One region of the Paenibacillus aurantiacus genome, then DNA from elsewhere that is predicted to be linked to it. Evidence: riboswitches for the same ligand, from Rfam matches in the RefSeq annotation. Region 1 holds a riboswitch; the other holds the start of a gene.
What was found. Region 1 has a riboswitch for cyclic di-GMP ahead of ACFFSY_RS34205 (PilZ domain-containing protein). Riboswitches for the same ligand answer to the same signal wherever they lie in the genome.
Positions count from the first base shown of each region.

Region 2: another riboswitch for cyclic di-GMP. It lies ahead of ACFFSY_RS08140 (hypothetical protein); the one in region 1 lies ahead of ACFFSY_RS34205 (PilZ domain-containing protein).

Region 1 is NZ_JBHMDO010000055.1:79,985-87,507, reverse strand. It holds gene ACFFSY_RS34220 (cupredoxin domain-containing protein) at 127-573, shown strand; gene ACFFSY_RS34215 (dehydrogenase) at 645-959, shown strand; gene ACFFSY_RS34210 (hypothetical protein) at 1,095-1,448, opposite strand; gene ACFFSY_RS34205 (PilZ domain-containing protein) at 1,660-2,376, opposite strand; cyclic di-GMP riboswitch class I at 2,466-2,560, opposite strand; gene ACFFSY_RS34200 (HD-GYP domain-containing protein) at 2,612-3,694, opposite strand; gene ACFFSY_RS34195 (GGDEF domain-containing protein) at 3,721-4,395, opposite strand; gene ACFFSY_RS34190 (class I SAM-dependent methyltransferase) at 5,050-6,225, opposite strand; gene ACFFSY_RS34185 (DUF6483 family protein) at 6,238-6,897, opposite strand; gene ACFFSY_RS34180 (alpha/beta fold hydrolase) at 6,990-7,523, opposite strand, start outside.
Region 2 is NZ_JBHMDO010000015.1:282,967-290,489, forward strand. It holds gene ACFFSY_RS08120 (Gfo/Idh/MocA family protein) at 1-749, opposite strand, end outside; gene ACFFSY_RS08125 (hypothetical protein) at 848-1,330, opposite strand; gene ACFFSY_RS08130 (copper amine oxidase N-terminal domain-containing protein) at 1,590-2,570, shown strand; gene ACFFSY_RS08135 (DUF4832 domain-containing protein) at 2,615-4,027, shown strand; cyclic di-GMP riboswitch class I at 4,186-4,273, shown strand; gene ACFFSY_RS08140 (hypothetical protein) at 4,362-5,393, shown strand; gene ACFFSY_RS08145 (DUF4956 domain-containing protein) at 5,523-6,203, opposite strand; gene ACFFSY_RS08150 (polyphosphate polymerase domain-containing protein) at 6,227-6,967, opposite strand; gene ACFFSY_RS08155 (CotH kinase family protein) at 7,141-7,523, opposite strand, start outside.

The DNA of each region.
Region 1 (7,523 bases):
CATACACACAATAAAGTGACAATTCCGTCACATCGCACGAATGCTGCCAAAAACCGGTAGACATGCCTGAACAAGCCCGTGCATAGACTAGCTGTGTTTAATACGAAGAAAGCAGGTGGGCGTTGCATGACCAACATTTTCGTCATTACCAAAAAACAACTCAAGCTGTTCGCGGTTTTGCTCCTAGCCGTCGTTGTCGCGGTCGTATGCTTCAAGTGGAACCAGTCGCAGGCCGCCATGGCGACGCCTAGCCAGACGCGCGTCATGCATCTGGTCACAGGGGAATTCGAGGCGCGCGACGCCGGCGGCAAAAAGATCGAAGCCTATCTCTGGTCGCCGAGCAGCATCTTCGTGAGCTCCGGCGAGGAAGTCGAGCTGCATCTAACGGGCATCAGCGGCGAAACGCATCCGTTCGTCATCGAAGGACTCGGCGTCCAAGGGACGGTGGAGAAAGGCAAAACGACGGTCGTCAAATTCAAGGCGGAGAAGAAAGGCACCTATCCGATCATCTGCCAAACGCACGATACGCGCGAGCATAACGGTCCGATGGTTGGCTACATTTACGTGCAATAGAGGCTGGGCCCGGGCAGGTGACCATTCGGCAGCCGCTCGCATATATAGGGGAATGAGAGGAGTCGGTCACGATGAAACCATCCCCCCCTTCCAAACATGCGGCCGGGCTGCCGACCGCGCGCAAAATCCGGCGTGCCTGCGACAATGAGCTGTACCGGACCGTCAAGCGTCTGAACGTCTACGTCTCCAAAGAAAAGCTCGAAGCGGCGGAGAAGCTGTACTTCAAGAAAGTAGCCCTCAATCTCCCCTGGATTGCGGAGAACCAAAGCAACCGCCGCAAACTCGCCGACTGGTGGGACGAGAACGTCAGCGCGGAGATCGCCGAATTGTGGGACGTCGACTTGGCCAAACTCCAGGCGGCCTTCCGCGAAGCGTTCGGCGGTTAGCCCCCTTTCCGTAGTCAGAGCTAGACATGCCAAATGGCGCCGCAGGCCTCATGCCTGTGGCGCCATTGTGCATTGCAGCGAAGATGGACTATGCGTTCGCCGCAACGGACCGTCGGCGATGCGGAGCCGCAGCCCCTAGCCGATGACGGCGAATGCCTCCGAACCCGCCGGAATGCTCCGGGAACGGAATTGCACGCCGTGCGTGTTAAAGATGCGGATCGTCAGATTGGACGTCGTCAGCACGCCGACGTTGCCGAACTGCACAACGCCGAAATTGTCAAAAAAAGCGGTCGAGACCAGCGTGTTGTTTCGGAATAGGCGGGCGAAAAATCCTCTCGTGTTGAACGTGACGCCGTTGTTCTGGACCCACAGCACCGTCAACCGGTTCAAGTAGACGGCTTTCGCGCTTCCGGTCGGGATTTTGGCCGTACGGATGACCCTCCCCTTGCTGGATGCGAGACGCTTCGGTTTTACTCGAGTCGATGCCATTCTCCAACTCCTCCTCTTGCGTTTCCTTCAGCATATGCTAGGGAAACAAGAGCGGCCCGGACGAACGCACGCAGCCTCTTACCTATTTTGTCAGGTTCGGCAGGCGGGAGATTTATCGGCTATCGACATCTGACTAGCAAATAAAAAAAGGAAACGCGGCCGCAGCCGGTTCCCTTGATTCCCCAATCCACGTTCATGTCGGGCGAACGGCTTACATGCGCTCCAGCGACTTGCGCTTCTCCTTGATCCGGTAATAATTCGATACTTGCTCGCGGATCAAGAACGCGCGAAGCATCCTCGTCTGCAGCTCGTTCAACCCCACGAAGCGCGCGCCGTAGAAGCAATATTCCCCTTCCAACTCGCGCCGCACGATCTCCAGCTGGCAGCTGAGCTCATGACCCAGCGAGACGACCGCCGGCAGGATCTCGCCGATGCCAAGCGTCACGTTATGCACGGCTTCGAACCCGATGCCGCTGAGCGACACATTCCTCGTCTTGAATACCGCCGCCGGCTCCTCGTCGATGTCGTCCGCGCCTTCCGCCCCGGTTGCCTGTGTGCTTGGCTGAATCTTCCCGTCCAGCCGGACCTCGACGCGGGTCGCCTCCCGCTTCTCCTCCAGCCCCGCCAGCGACTTGGGCGGCAGCAGCACAGCCAGCGACCCTTCCGCCACCGCGATAACGGTGGATTGCAGCCGCTGGATGCCAACCGGCGAATAGAGCGTAAGATGAACCGGGTCTCCCAGATGGAACGACTTGAACTCGGACATTTCGATCTCCAGCATCTCGCCTTCCACATGGGTGACCAGACCCGTGGATACGTACCCGTCCTTCTCGACGACCGTTCTGCTATCGAGCAGCGCCTGCAGGGGATACGTCGTCATTTCTTTGCCGTACACGCCGGATTGTTCAACTCTAGATGCTCTCGTCATGATGTGGTGTGCCTCCGTGAATACAAAATAAAAAAGCCGCTTCCTGGAACTTGAGCCGCCTTCGTCATCCTGTACACGGATGCCCTCGCTTCGGCGGCCAGGCTGTCGTTGTCCGCGATGCACGCGAACGGTAGACCCTTTAGCTTTGCGTCCTTGCCTTTCAGCAAGTTTGCCTTTGTCGTGCATTCAATTGTCCACGCGGTTCGCGTGTCTTCGCCAACGCTTCGCGCCGCGGTTAAACTTCCTTGACGATGAGCAAGTTGTTGGAATCCTTCAGTTCGATCTCGTACGCCGCCGCCGGCGGGTTGCCGTCCGCTTCCCGAATGATTCTCACCGTCGGACGGTGGACGGCCAGCGGGTTGTTGGCGGATACGACAGCGATCTGGCCGGAGCTTAACAGCACGGTCGTCGCAATCGGATAGATGGAGATGTGTTTACAGAACATTTTGATCAAATTCACGTCGAAGTACGTATTGCCCGCCGCGAACAAAAACTCGATCGCTTCCGTCGGCGTATACCGTTTGCGGTGCGGTCTCGGCGAGGTCAGCGCGTCGTAAACGTCCGCGATGGCGATGATCTGGGCGTATTCGTGAATGTCGTTGCCTTTGATCCCGCGGGGATACCCGCTTCCGTCGAACCGCTCGTGATGTTGGAACGCGCAGTGCGCCGACAACAACGATACGTCGTGCTGCGCGCGAAGCAGGTTGAACCCATCCTCCGCATGCTTCTGAACCGAGCCACGCTCCGTGTCGCTCAAGAACGCCGCCTTGTTCAGCAGTTCCTTCGGCACTTGCGTCATGCCGATATCGAACAGTAAAGCACCGACGCCCAGCTCCTCCAGCTGATTGCGGTTGTATCCTTTGGCCACGCCCATAATGCCGGCGAGTATAGCGACATTAACCGAATGATTGAAGAGATAAGAGTCCATCGCTTGAATATTCGTCAAGCTGACCAACATGTCTTGCCGTGCAGACAGGTCCTGCATCATCTGACCGAATACCGTGCGGAACGTGCGTCCAAGCTCCGGGGCGACCGTGCGCCCTTTGGTCTTGTGCGTATCCATGAGCGTCGTCATCGTCTTGTGGACTTCGTTCATCGCCTTGCGGCGCGTCTCGTCCTGAATCGCCGAGCTTGGCTCCAGATCCTCGGTCATGTCATCTTGGATATAGAGCATGTCGATGCCCAAATTCTCCAGCCTGTCGATAAATCGTTGGGTTAACTCGACGCCTTCCCCCAGCAGAACATTGCCATTCTCTTGAAAGACGGTGCGCCCCAGTTTGTCCCCCGGCCTTACCGAGGAAATATGCGCTTTTCTCATTTGCCATTCCGCCTTTGATTGCCTGTTTATTGTGCCATTGCCTGCGCCGATTCCTGTTCGGCTTGGTCTCGTTTGGCCAACAGCTTGTCTGCATACATCCTTGTATCGGCAATCTGCGCAAGCTGGCTGATCTGAGCGCCGTCAGCCGGATAGGCGGCCACTCCAGCCGATACGGCAAGCCGGATTCCCGTACGCAGCGAGGCATATTCCAGTCGCTCGCGAACGCTGCGCAGCAGCGTGGCGACCGCCTTGTCGTCGGCATAGGGGCAGATGACCATGAACTCATCGCCGCCCCACCGCGCCACGATCTCCCCGCACTCCGCGCAATGTCGAAGCGCCAGCGCGACCTCACGGATCGCCGCGTCGCCTTTGGCATGGCCGAGCGAATCGTTGACTTGCTTGAAATCGTTGACATCGAGCAGTATGATGGCCATCCGCTTACGCTGTTTACTGGCACGTGCCGTCAATTTGACGAATCCCGTCTCCACGAAGCGCCGATTGTAAGCGCCTGTCAGCGGGTCCATGACAGACAGCCGGGCCAGCCGGTCATACTTCCAACCTAGCCACCAGCCAGCGGGGACGGAGACGGCGGCAAACATCAGCGCGCCGGCGCAAGCCCGAAGCAGATGACTTTCCTCGGGCCAAAGCCCGTAAAGCGCGGCGCCGCCGGACAAGCCGACCGCGGCCGCTATTGCTGTCATTCTACCTCGATACGCCACCCGTCTCCCTCTCCTTCTCATCGCTCGACTACCTGATTGCAACCCTTCTTCGCGCCAATCCCTTCTCGGGGACGAAGGGGAACTGTCAGTCCCGCGGGGATCGATTCGAACGCCCCTTGCCCTCCCGCGAGCCTCGCTTCGCCGGAAGAATGTCCAGCACGTCGCACACGGCCCGGGAAGACTGCGAACGAACCGAATTTATAGATGATGAAACCTGTCGTTCGACTTCGAAATCGGGCAGAAGCAGTCGTTCGGAATCGCTTCCAACAATTCCCTTAGGCGTCGACAGTTAAGCGATAAGCAGCTAGCATGCGCAAAGAATTACGTTCCGCCAGCGGCGCAAAATCAGCGCGCCGGCCTTCTCTATATCATCGGCCATCGCATCACGCAGAAGCAGCAGGGATGCTCTATGCAGTAAGAGGATAACGTTATGGACAACGATAGGAACAAGAATCTCAAAAGAACGAGGAACAGACAGCAATCCACCCCTGCCGTCAGTCCCGAAACGATCGTCCCACATCTGAATTAACGGATTTTTCCTAGGACTTCGCGTATAGTTTTTATTTTATCATACGCAATTTGCGTCGACAATCTCTATGTCATGTATTCGAATACTAGTTACCTAGTTACAATGGATTACTTGTAAGCGGCAAGACGTTCCGCAAGCGCGGTTTCCAGATAGGGCGAAAGGTTCAGTCCATCCCGAAATGCGACATACTCCTCCCATTTGCGCGCACCAGCCTTGCTTCCGCTGGCCGTTGCCCGGATGAGCAGGTTCTTGGGCGTATGCTCGGGGTCGATGAATTCGAGCAGCTGCACTTTGTAGCCGATGACTTCGAGCAGCTGCGCGCGCACCGCGTCGGTCGCCAGCGCGCTGAACCGCTCCTTGAGCAGCCCATGCGACAGCAGCGGAGCGAGCGTGTCGTTCTTCACCTGCTTGAACAGCTCGTGCTGACAGCATGGCACCGACAAAATGACCGACGCTCCCCATCCGACCGCTTTGGCCAGCGCCGCGTCCGTCGCGGTGTCGCAGGCATGCAGCGTCACGACCATATCGGCTTTGGACAGTTCATTAAAATCCGCGATATCGCCAACCTGAAATTTGAGCCGGTCATAACCCAGTTTCTCCGCCAGCTCCGTGCAGAAGGCAATGACGTCTTCCTTCAGATCCAGACCGATGACCGAGATCGGCCGCTGCTGCTCGATCGCGAGCAGGTGGTACAGCGCGAAGGTCAAATACGACTTCCCGCAGCCGAAATCGACAATCTTAATCTCCCGGTCCGTCGGCAGCTCGGGCAGCACGTCGCTAACCATCTCAAGGAACCGATTGATCTGGCGGTATTTATCCTGCTTCTTGGCGGCGACTTGACCGTCCTTCGTCATGATGCCCAGCTCCACGAGAAACGGCGCCGCCGTCCCTTCCTGGATCACCCGCTGCTTCTGACGGTTGTGCGCCAGCGGCGCCGCCGCATTCTTGGCTGTCGGCGGCTTGCGCAGCACGGCAGCCTTGCCTTTCTTGTTGAACAAAATTTGAATATCCGCCTCCACGGTCTTGAGCAGCGCCTGGCGATAATGAAGCTGAAGCCAATCGGCGAGACGTTCCGCCGCTTCGGCTTCCGGCACGTTCTCATGCGTGACCTTCGTCGGAAAGTGGTATTCGAATTGGTAATACCGGCTGCCGCGCAGCTCGATCGGCCGCACCGCGGTCTTCGGCGGCGCGTCGCCGTCCTTGCGTCTAAGTTGACTGAAGGAAGCCTGCAGCAGCCGTCCTGCCGCTACCGCTTCCCGAATATCCGTTATCCATGTATCCATCGTGAGTCTCGTTCAGCTCCTCGCTTCTTCATGCCGTTCCAACTGCGCCAGCGCCGCGCCCACTTCCTCCCGCGTCACGCCGCCGCTTCGCAGCGTATCCTCTGGCAGCAGAAGAAGACGACGATAGAATGCCTCGGTCTCCGACCGCGGCAGCTCGCCGTCCTCCATCAATTCATAGTGAACATCCTCTGCCTTGTCGAACCGGCTGTGCGCCTCGTAAAACTCCGCCAGCAGCTTCTTCGTTGCCGGCGGCAGCTCGTAAGGCGCCAGCAGCGCGACCAGCTCCTCCGCTTCCTCGGAAGCGGGCTTCGCCAGCGGCGGTGCGTCCAGCAGCGCCATCCGCGCGAACAGATGAAGCGACTTCAGCCGGGAGGCGTAAGCCGCTTCCTCATCCTCCAGCTCCTCGTGCAGCTGTCCTTCTTCCTTCAACAGCAGCGCGATGCCCTGCACGTTCGCCGTCTCGACAACGCCGCTGCGCGACATCATCCGGATAAGATCCGTATCCGAGAGCGAGCGGATCAGCTTGCCGTTCATCCGAAACAGCTTGTCGAGCTGCTCATCGATGATCTGCAGCGCCTCCTCCTGCTTCTTCTCCCGGCGCAATCCGAGCAGCACGCCGCTGACTTCCCCGATCTGCTCGATCATGCGCATAAAATAATCCCGTTGGAACACGTTTCTCTCTCCCCGCGGCGCTGCGGCCCTTATTCACAAGCGAGGAGCCGCCGCCGTCATACGGTCACCCGCTCGGCCGGCGGCCCCTTTTATTATTTCTTCACGTACAAATGGCGGACGAAGGCCGAGATGCGATTGCCGAGCTCGGCCGGCGACTCGACCATGCTCATATGACCCGAGCCGCTGAGCAGCACTTGCGAGACGTTCTTCCCTTCCGACGTAAACGTGTTCTTGGCGGGAATGACGCCGTCCTCCGAGCCGGCCACGAGCAGGCGCGGCACTTCCAAATTCTCCAGTACGCTGCGGCGGTCCTTGCGCGACTTCATGCCGAGCGCGGTCGCGGCCGCCGCCTCGGGCGAAGTCGCATAGCCGATTGCGGTCACGCGCTTCAAAGCCTTCTCCATCGTCTCAATATGCTCCGGCGCGAACAGCTTCGGCACGAGCCCGTTCACGAACGTCTCGATGCCCTCGGTCCTGATCGTGTTCACCGCCTTGTCGCGGCCGATCTTCGCCTGATCGCTGTCGGGCAGCGACGTGGAGTGGATCAAGCCGAACGACTCCAGCTTGTCCGGATGCTTCTCTGCGAATGCGAGCGACACGTAGCCGCCGAGCGAATGCCCGAACAG
Region 2 (7,523 bases), on a different contig from region 1:
TCTTCCACGATCGCCGACCGGCCGCCGCCGTGCAGTTCAACCCGTTCGGCATCCGCGCCGGCAGCGCGGTCCATCGAGAACGTGCCTGCGCACTGCCGGCCGACCGCGCCCTGCAGCATGCCGAAGACAGAGCGCAGATAGCCCTCGCCGTCCGCCGCGATCGATGCGCCCGCCAGTTCCGGATCAGCGCCTTCGTCGCCGCCGCACAGCCACATCGCCAGGTCGATGCCGTGAATCGCGTCGTCATAGAGCGTTTCCTTCACGCTGCGCTTCTGCGGCTTCGTCCGGTTCTTCTGGACGATGACCGTCGCCGCGCCGCCCGCTTCCGCCATCCAGCTCCGCGCTTGCGCGATCATCGGCGCGTATCGCCGGTTGAACCCGACGGCCAGCAGTCTGCCCTGGCGCTTCGCCTCGGCCGCCATCTCCTCGGACTGCCCGATATCGCAGGACAGCGGCTTGTCCACGTAGACGTGAATCCCTTCGGCCAGACAGCGCATCACGATGTCATAATGCGTCTGTGTCGCGCTGTGAACGAAGACCAGCTCCGGCCGCTGCTCCAGCAGCGCCTCCAGCCGGTCGTAACGACCTTCGATCCGGTACGGATCGGCGGCAGCCTGTACGGAAGCCAGCGTCCGGCTCATCAGACCGACGATCTCCACCTGCGGATGAACGCCCAGAATCGGCAAATACGCCTTGCGCGCGATATCCCCGATCCCGACGATTCCGACTTGAATCCGTTTCTCTCCCATCGCTCTCGCTCCCTCTCTAAACCTACTGCCAGCATAGCACGAACCACCTCGCCCGACAAAAAAAGAAACCTTCGCGCCCGGACGACGGGGACGAAGGTTTACTCGGCTTCCATGCTTTTCGGTTGTCTTAAGACCATCGCCTGCAGCGAAGGCATCCGCTTCTCCAGCCAATGAACGCCCATCAGCAAGAGCGTCAGCCCCGCCAGCGAGCAGCCTACGAGCACCGGCACATGCCATGCCGCAACCGCCCCGGAGAAGAACGGGATGAACGAGACGGCGAGCACCGGCGGCGCGTTCAGCTTCATGAGATGTATGAGCTGAATGACGATCAGCGTATTCAAGAACAGCGCCGCGATACCGGGCACGTAGTTGAAGATAACCGTTCCGACCAGCGTAGCGATAAAAGCGCCCAGCGCAATCCGCGCGATGCCTCGGTAATCGGTGCGGGACATGAACAGGAAGCAGAACGCCCCGAGCGCCGGATAGAAGAGCATCCGGAGCGAAGGAATATGATGGGCAACCCAATAAATAAGCGCGACGTAGCCGCAAATGGCCCACACGCGCAGATTGAAATGAAACATGTTCGGCCAACACTCCATTGTAACATGTAGTGTCAGGTTAAACCCGACCATTGACCATTCTACTCCCCGTAGTCCGATGCGTCAATCGCTAATTATGCGAGCTTATCCGAACCGTGTGCGGCATGCATCCATGCGTACTCACCATACATCGAGCCGACTTTCGTCACTTGGAAATAACCCCCGGCTTAGCTTCATTCGAACTAATCTCTCGAATCGCGTATAATAGGACCATAGACACTCGTAGAAAGAAGGCTTCGGATTGCGCAAACGCATAGTATTAACCGGACTGCTCTGCGCCTTGTTCATGCAGGTCGCTCCGATTCCCGGTCACTCGGAGAGCGGCCCGTTGGCTACGGGGTTGAAGAACTACCGGCTGCCTGCAGCGGGAGGCGACCTCTCGGCCAGTCTGCTCGGCGCGGACAAGTTCCAGGTCGCATGGCGAGTTGCGGCAGGCGACCCGAACTGGCCGCTTCGCGTTGCGGCAGACGGCACGTTCTTATATTCGAAGGCCGGGAACATCGCTGGACTGCTCCCTTCGGGCGAGTCAGTGACTCCAGACGGAACGGCCGCGCTCGTCGCATCCACGCCTCGCGCGGGCATCGCGTTCGGTCCAAGCTCCATCGTCTCCACTGTTCGCGGCCAAGCATGGACCTATCCTCTCGCGGACGGAACATCCCCGCTCCCCGGCTCCCTTCAGACGGATGCTTCGGGTAATTTGTACGCGCAGGACCAATCCGGCGGCTGGTACTCGCTCACCGCGCAGGGCCAACTTCGCTACCGGCTCCAAATCGCGTTACCGGCAGGCAGCCGCATGTCATGTAAAGTCGCGCCTTCCGGCGACGCGGCGTGCCAATCCGGCCTGCTGGGCATCATCGGCATCCGGGAGAAGAACGCTGCGCCACGCGTGCTGATCGATGGACGGGAGCAATTTTACGGACAACGGCCTTTCATTCGCAGCGGCGTGACGCTCGTTCCCCTTCGCGGCATATTCGAAGGACTGAAGGCCGATGTTCGATGGAATGCGGACAGCGGCACTATTACCGCTTCGCGAGACGGCGTCGTCGTCAAGCTGACCGTCGGGAGCGCGGGGGCCAAGATCGGCTCGCGCACCATCGCCCTTTCCCAGCCGCCCGTGATCGTGAACTCGGCCGTATTCGTGCCCTTGCGGTTTATTGGCGAGTCGCTGGGCGCGACTGTAATCTGGGAGAAGACATCGACGATCCAGATTTTCTCGCCATAATCCGGGCTTGTGCCCCGCTTAGCGAATTCTGAGGAGGAAACAACTTGATTCATCATCGCAGCTTCAAAATCGCCGCCCTCATTGTCGTACTGCTGCTTCTGCTCGCCGTCGCGATTCGTCAACTTTTCGCGGAAGACCCGGTCCAGCGGCAATCGTTCGTCCCCATCGAGACCACCCAGGTGCTCAACAACCCATTCATGGGGTTCGTGGCGGACGCCCGTTACGATACCGCTACCCAGCCGGTCCGTCTCGCGCATGTGAATCTGACGTGGGCGGATCTCGAGCCGCTCAAAGGCCAATATGCCTTCACCGAGATCGAGCGCAAATTCAATTTCGAACGCTGGCGGGCGCAGGGGGTTAGGCTGGTCGTTCGCATCATATTGGATTACCCTCGCGACACGGCCCATAAGGATATTCCCGATTGGCTGTATGAGGAGACCCGTAAGCGCGGCACCGCCTACAATACGGAGTATGGGCGTGGATTCAGTCCTGATTATACGAACCCGGTACTCATTCAATACCACCGGGAGCTGATCAAGCAGGTGGCGGCACGCTACAACGACGACCCTTTGATCGCCTTCGTACAAATCGGCAGCGTCGGACACTGGGGCGAGTGGCATACGTATGACGGGGATGTCGTCGCCAAGCATATCCCATTCCCGACTCATAACGTCACCGATCAGTATGTACAGCCTTACGTCGACTATTTTACGGACAAGCCGCTTCTTATGCGCCGGCCGCATGAAATCGCGCTGCGTAATGGCATGGGTCTGTTCAATGACTCCTTCGGCAGGGAAGACGCGACGATGGAGGAAGGAATGCTCGGCTGGTACACGAAAGGCTATACGAACTGGCTTACCGACGAAGAGGAGCCCGCCATGCCGGATTTCTGGACAAAGGCGCCGAGCGGCGGGGAGTTCGCCGGAACGTCGGGACTGCTCTCGGATGGCAGCATTGAGGAAGCGATCCGCGAGGCCAAAGCAACCCATGTCTCTTGGCTCGGTCCTTTCGCGCCGACGACAGAGCCCGCTGGTGGGGCTATGCAGCGCAATATCGACCGCTTCCTGACGACGATCGGCTATCGTTTCGTCATTGCGGAAGAATCCCATGAGGAAGAGGCACAGCCGGGCGGCAAGTTGAAGGTCGAACTCAGCGTGAACAACCGCGGCGTAGCACCCTTCTATTTCGATTGGCCATTGGAATTGTCTCTGGCCGACGACAATGGCAGCATCCGTACTTCGGTGAAGACTAGCGCGGATATTCGAACTTGGCTCCCCGGCGTCTCGCAAGTCTCGTCCGAGCTGCCTGTCCCGAACAATCTGCCTCCAGGTGAATATACCGTGACGGCCGCGATTTTAGACCCTGATACGGGAGTCCCAGGCGTCGATTTCGCGATCGAGGGCAGAAGAACAGACGGACGTTTTTCCCTGGGTACCGTGACGATTACCGGCGAATAAAGGCATACACCGCCTAAGATTGGGATTGAACATGGCCTTTAACCCTTATTTTCCATATAAATAGTTCTTAATGACTACCTGTTTTACGTTACTATTCGTCACATTAGTCTCTAAGACTCATGTTAGAATTTGCTGGAATATATTATCTTTACTTTAGAAAACCGAAAAGGCAAACCTGGGGAAACCCAGTGACGCAAAACTATAGGGGCTTCCGCCGCATGCCGGCGATGCCAGCCAGTTACCGAAGTTGTATCGGACCTGTACACCGACAGATCCCGGACAACCCGGGATCTGTTTTCTTTTCTATTCATTACATAGAAGAGGGTGCATGGTCATGATGAAAACAAAAAATTGGTTTATCGCTTTGCTCGCATTGATGTTCCTGGTTACGACGCAACCGGTCGGCGCTTCCGCGGAATCCTATTCCAGCGGAACCGGCAGCAAGCTGCTCATCTACTACGCGACGCCGAAACTGATCAATAACGTGCGCGACGATGCCGCGGCTGCCGCGATTTTCGCCAAATACGACTACGTCGTACTCGGCGCGGGTCTGGAAAGCCCCTCCCATGCTTATAACGTTTCGACACGGAATATTATCGGCCTGGCGAAATCGATTCACCCGTCCATGAAATTTTTCGGTTATGTCGACTTGGGCGTGACCACGTATAACTACACCATCGATGTCATGCAGACGAAAGTCACGCAGTGGAAGAGCATGGGAGTAAGCGGTATTTTCCTTGACGACGCCGGCTACGATTTCCAAACGCCGCGCGCCCGCCTCAACCTGATGCTGGACTACCTGCACAGCAACCAGCTTAGCGGTTTCGTGAATGCCTGGAAGCCCGAAGACGTGATGGGCAGCGAAGTGAACGCCGCCTACAACCCAAGCGGCATTGCCACTCGCATGGGTCCTAACGATTACTACTTGCTGGAGAGCTTCATTCTTAATACGGTAACGAGCTCCTCCACTTACGTGAGCAATAGCGGTTATGCGATTGGGAAGTACATCAAACAACGCGGCGATAAAGCCATGAATTATAAGAAAACGCTCGGCGTTAAAATGATGGCAATCAACGTCGTAGATTATGTAACGCGTACGGATGCGCAAATTCGCAAGTATTTCGAGATGATGGAAGTAGGCTCGCTGCTGTTCGGCCTGGATGGATACGGCCTAAGCGCCGCCAACTATAGCGCAAGCGGCACGAACCGCTTCTTAGTTAAGGATCATGCTTACAATCCGAACTACAAGACACTCGTATCCAGTTCATCCAGCTATACAACTAACGCCACGCTGACCGAGTTCAAGCGTGCGGGTTATACGATCCATAACGAACCGAGTTCGCACTGGTGGAACTTCCGTCAATAGTAACCAGCGTTAGCTTAAGACAAATAAAGAACCGTCCATCGACGATCGCGTCGATGGACGGTTCTTTTGTTTATCCTGCATATGCGCCAGTTATACGCGCACCGCGCATAATAGCCGATTGCCGATGGTTCACGGCGCGTAATCGCCATTGTAGCTAACCAAAACCGCGTCTTTCACGCCGTCGATCGCGGAGATTTCGCTGACGAAGGCGGTATTGTCATCCCGCAGCCGAAGTTCAACCGTCATTTCGGTCTGGTCTTTGCGAACGGTTTTCGATTTCAACACATACTTCATTTTACGCAGCACAATTTTCACCTGATCGCTGGCACGCTCTTCGTAATTGACGATGAGCAGGTATGGAGCGTCTTTTCTTTTGCGCTTCGACAAGAAGAATAGCACGGCACTGATCGCGAGAGAACCGATTATCGCAATCGGGTAGATCTTGGCGCCAGTCGCGATTCCGACCGTAATGGCCCAGAACATGAACATGATGTCGAGCGGATCTTTCACGGCCGTCCGGAAACGAACGATACTGAGCGCGCCGACCATGCCGAGCGAGAGCACGATATTGGTGCTGATCGTCATGATGACAATCGTCGTCAGCATCGTCATAATGACGAAAGTCAGGTTGTAGTTGTGGCTATACACGACGCCTCGGAACGTCTTGTAGTACGTCCAATAAATAAACATGCCGAGCACGAAGGAAATGAGCAGCCCGATGACGATCTCGAGGATCGACACCTGCTTGAAGGCTTCCATTTCTATTATGCTTTTCTTGAATACTTCTTGAAAATTCAGTTGATCTCCCATGTTGGCAATTGCTCCCCCTGACGCTAGTCCGCGTAACTTTTTCTTCTTTCTCTGCAGATGACATACTTGGAAATGGTAGAACGATTCGCGGCAGACATCTGGATCAAGCCATACACGAAATCCGGAAGAAACTGATTGTACTTCACTTCCAATATCGTCTTCGGCCCTTCGATCGACTCCACCATCGGCAAGTTCGGATCAAAAATATCGAGCGACTGAATGCTTCCCTTCAGGCTCTTATCGAACGTAATCCGCACGTCGCTGACCGGGAAAATGTACGCTTCCCGCTGGTAATCCACGACAACTGCCGGTTTAAGCAAGCCATGCTTGTTGTCGAAATAGAAATCGCGCGCCAGCGGGCTCTCTGAATTCCGCAGAAACTCCCAGTCCCCTGCGATAATGCGGTCGTACTCTTCCCTGGTCATGCTGGCCGACTCTTTGGCGATATATTCGTGATACTTACTCTTGCGTTCCAGCTTAATCACGCGGTCACTCTTGTTATAGATGCGAATCCGGTATTTCTTCCGTTGAAAGATGCCGTCGTTCTTGTCGTTAAGCGCCGCCTCATGCATATTGTCGAAATAGAGGCTGCGAATATGGTAACCATCTCGTCCGATTGAGTTCTTGTCCATGGTCAACACGGCGCCAACCCGCTCGCGCAATCCCAAATATTCATGATAATGAATGTAATACTTCATTTCGTGGCGGAGCTTCTTGCCGGCGAATTGCATGCCCTCACGCTGCCTTTCCTCGCTGATCCTCATGTAGTCCGTACTTCTGGAGATCGCGGTCGCTAAGATCGAACTGCTGCTTGAGCTGTGCGATAAGTGCCCGACTGAGGCCGCGATGCATAATCCTTGCGCTTTCTCGTTTGCTGGAGCCAATCTTCAACCGATCCGCCCCATCTTTCCAGATGCGGGACGCCATCAGCCGCCTTTTAGTCCACATAGAAGTCTTTCACGCCGAAAAACTCTTCCCCATCCACGTCCTGGTACATATCGAATGCCGTAACGTCGTTCCCCTTGCTGTCCTTCGACAGCACTTTGAGGAAGTAGTGGCCTTTGGCCAGTTTATCCACTGAAATTGAATTCCATTGGTAATTTTCCTTTTTGACGATCGGCCGCGCGAAACTCGGCTCTTTGGCGAGCATGAACGTATACGTCAAATCATCGCCCTGCAAATCATAGGAAGCATCCCATCGGAATTCCCACTTGCCGTCTTTCAGCTCCGGCTCCCCAAGGAAGAACGGCATCGGGTTCTCCAGCGCCTTCAGAAAATTTTGCTCATTGACGACCGGCAATTGCTTCATCCGGTCCACTT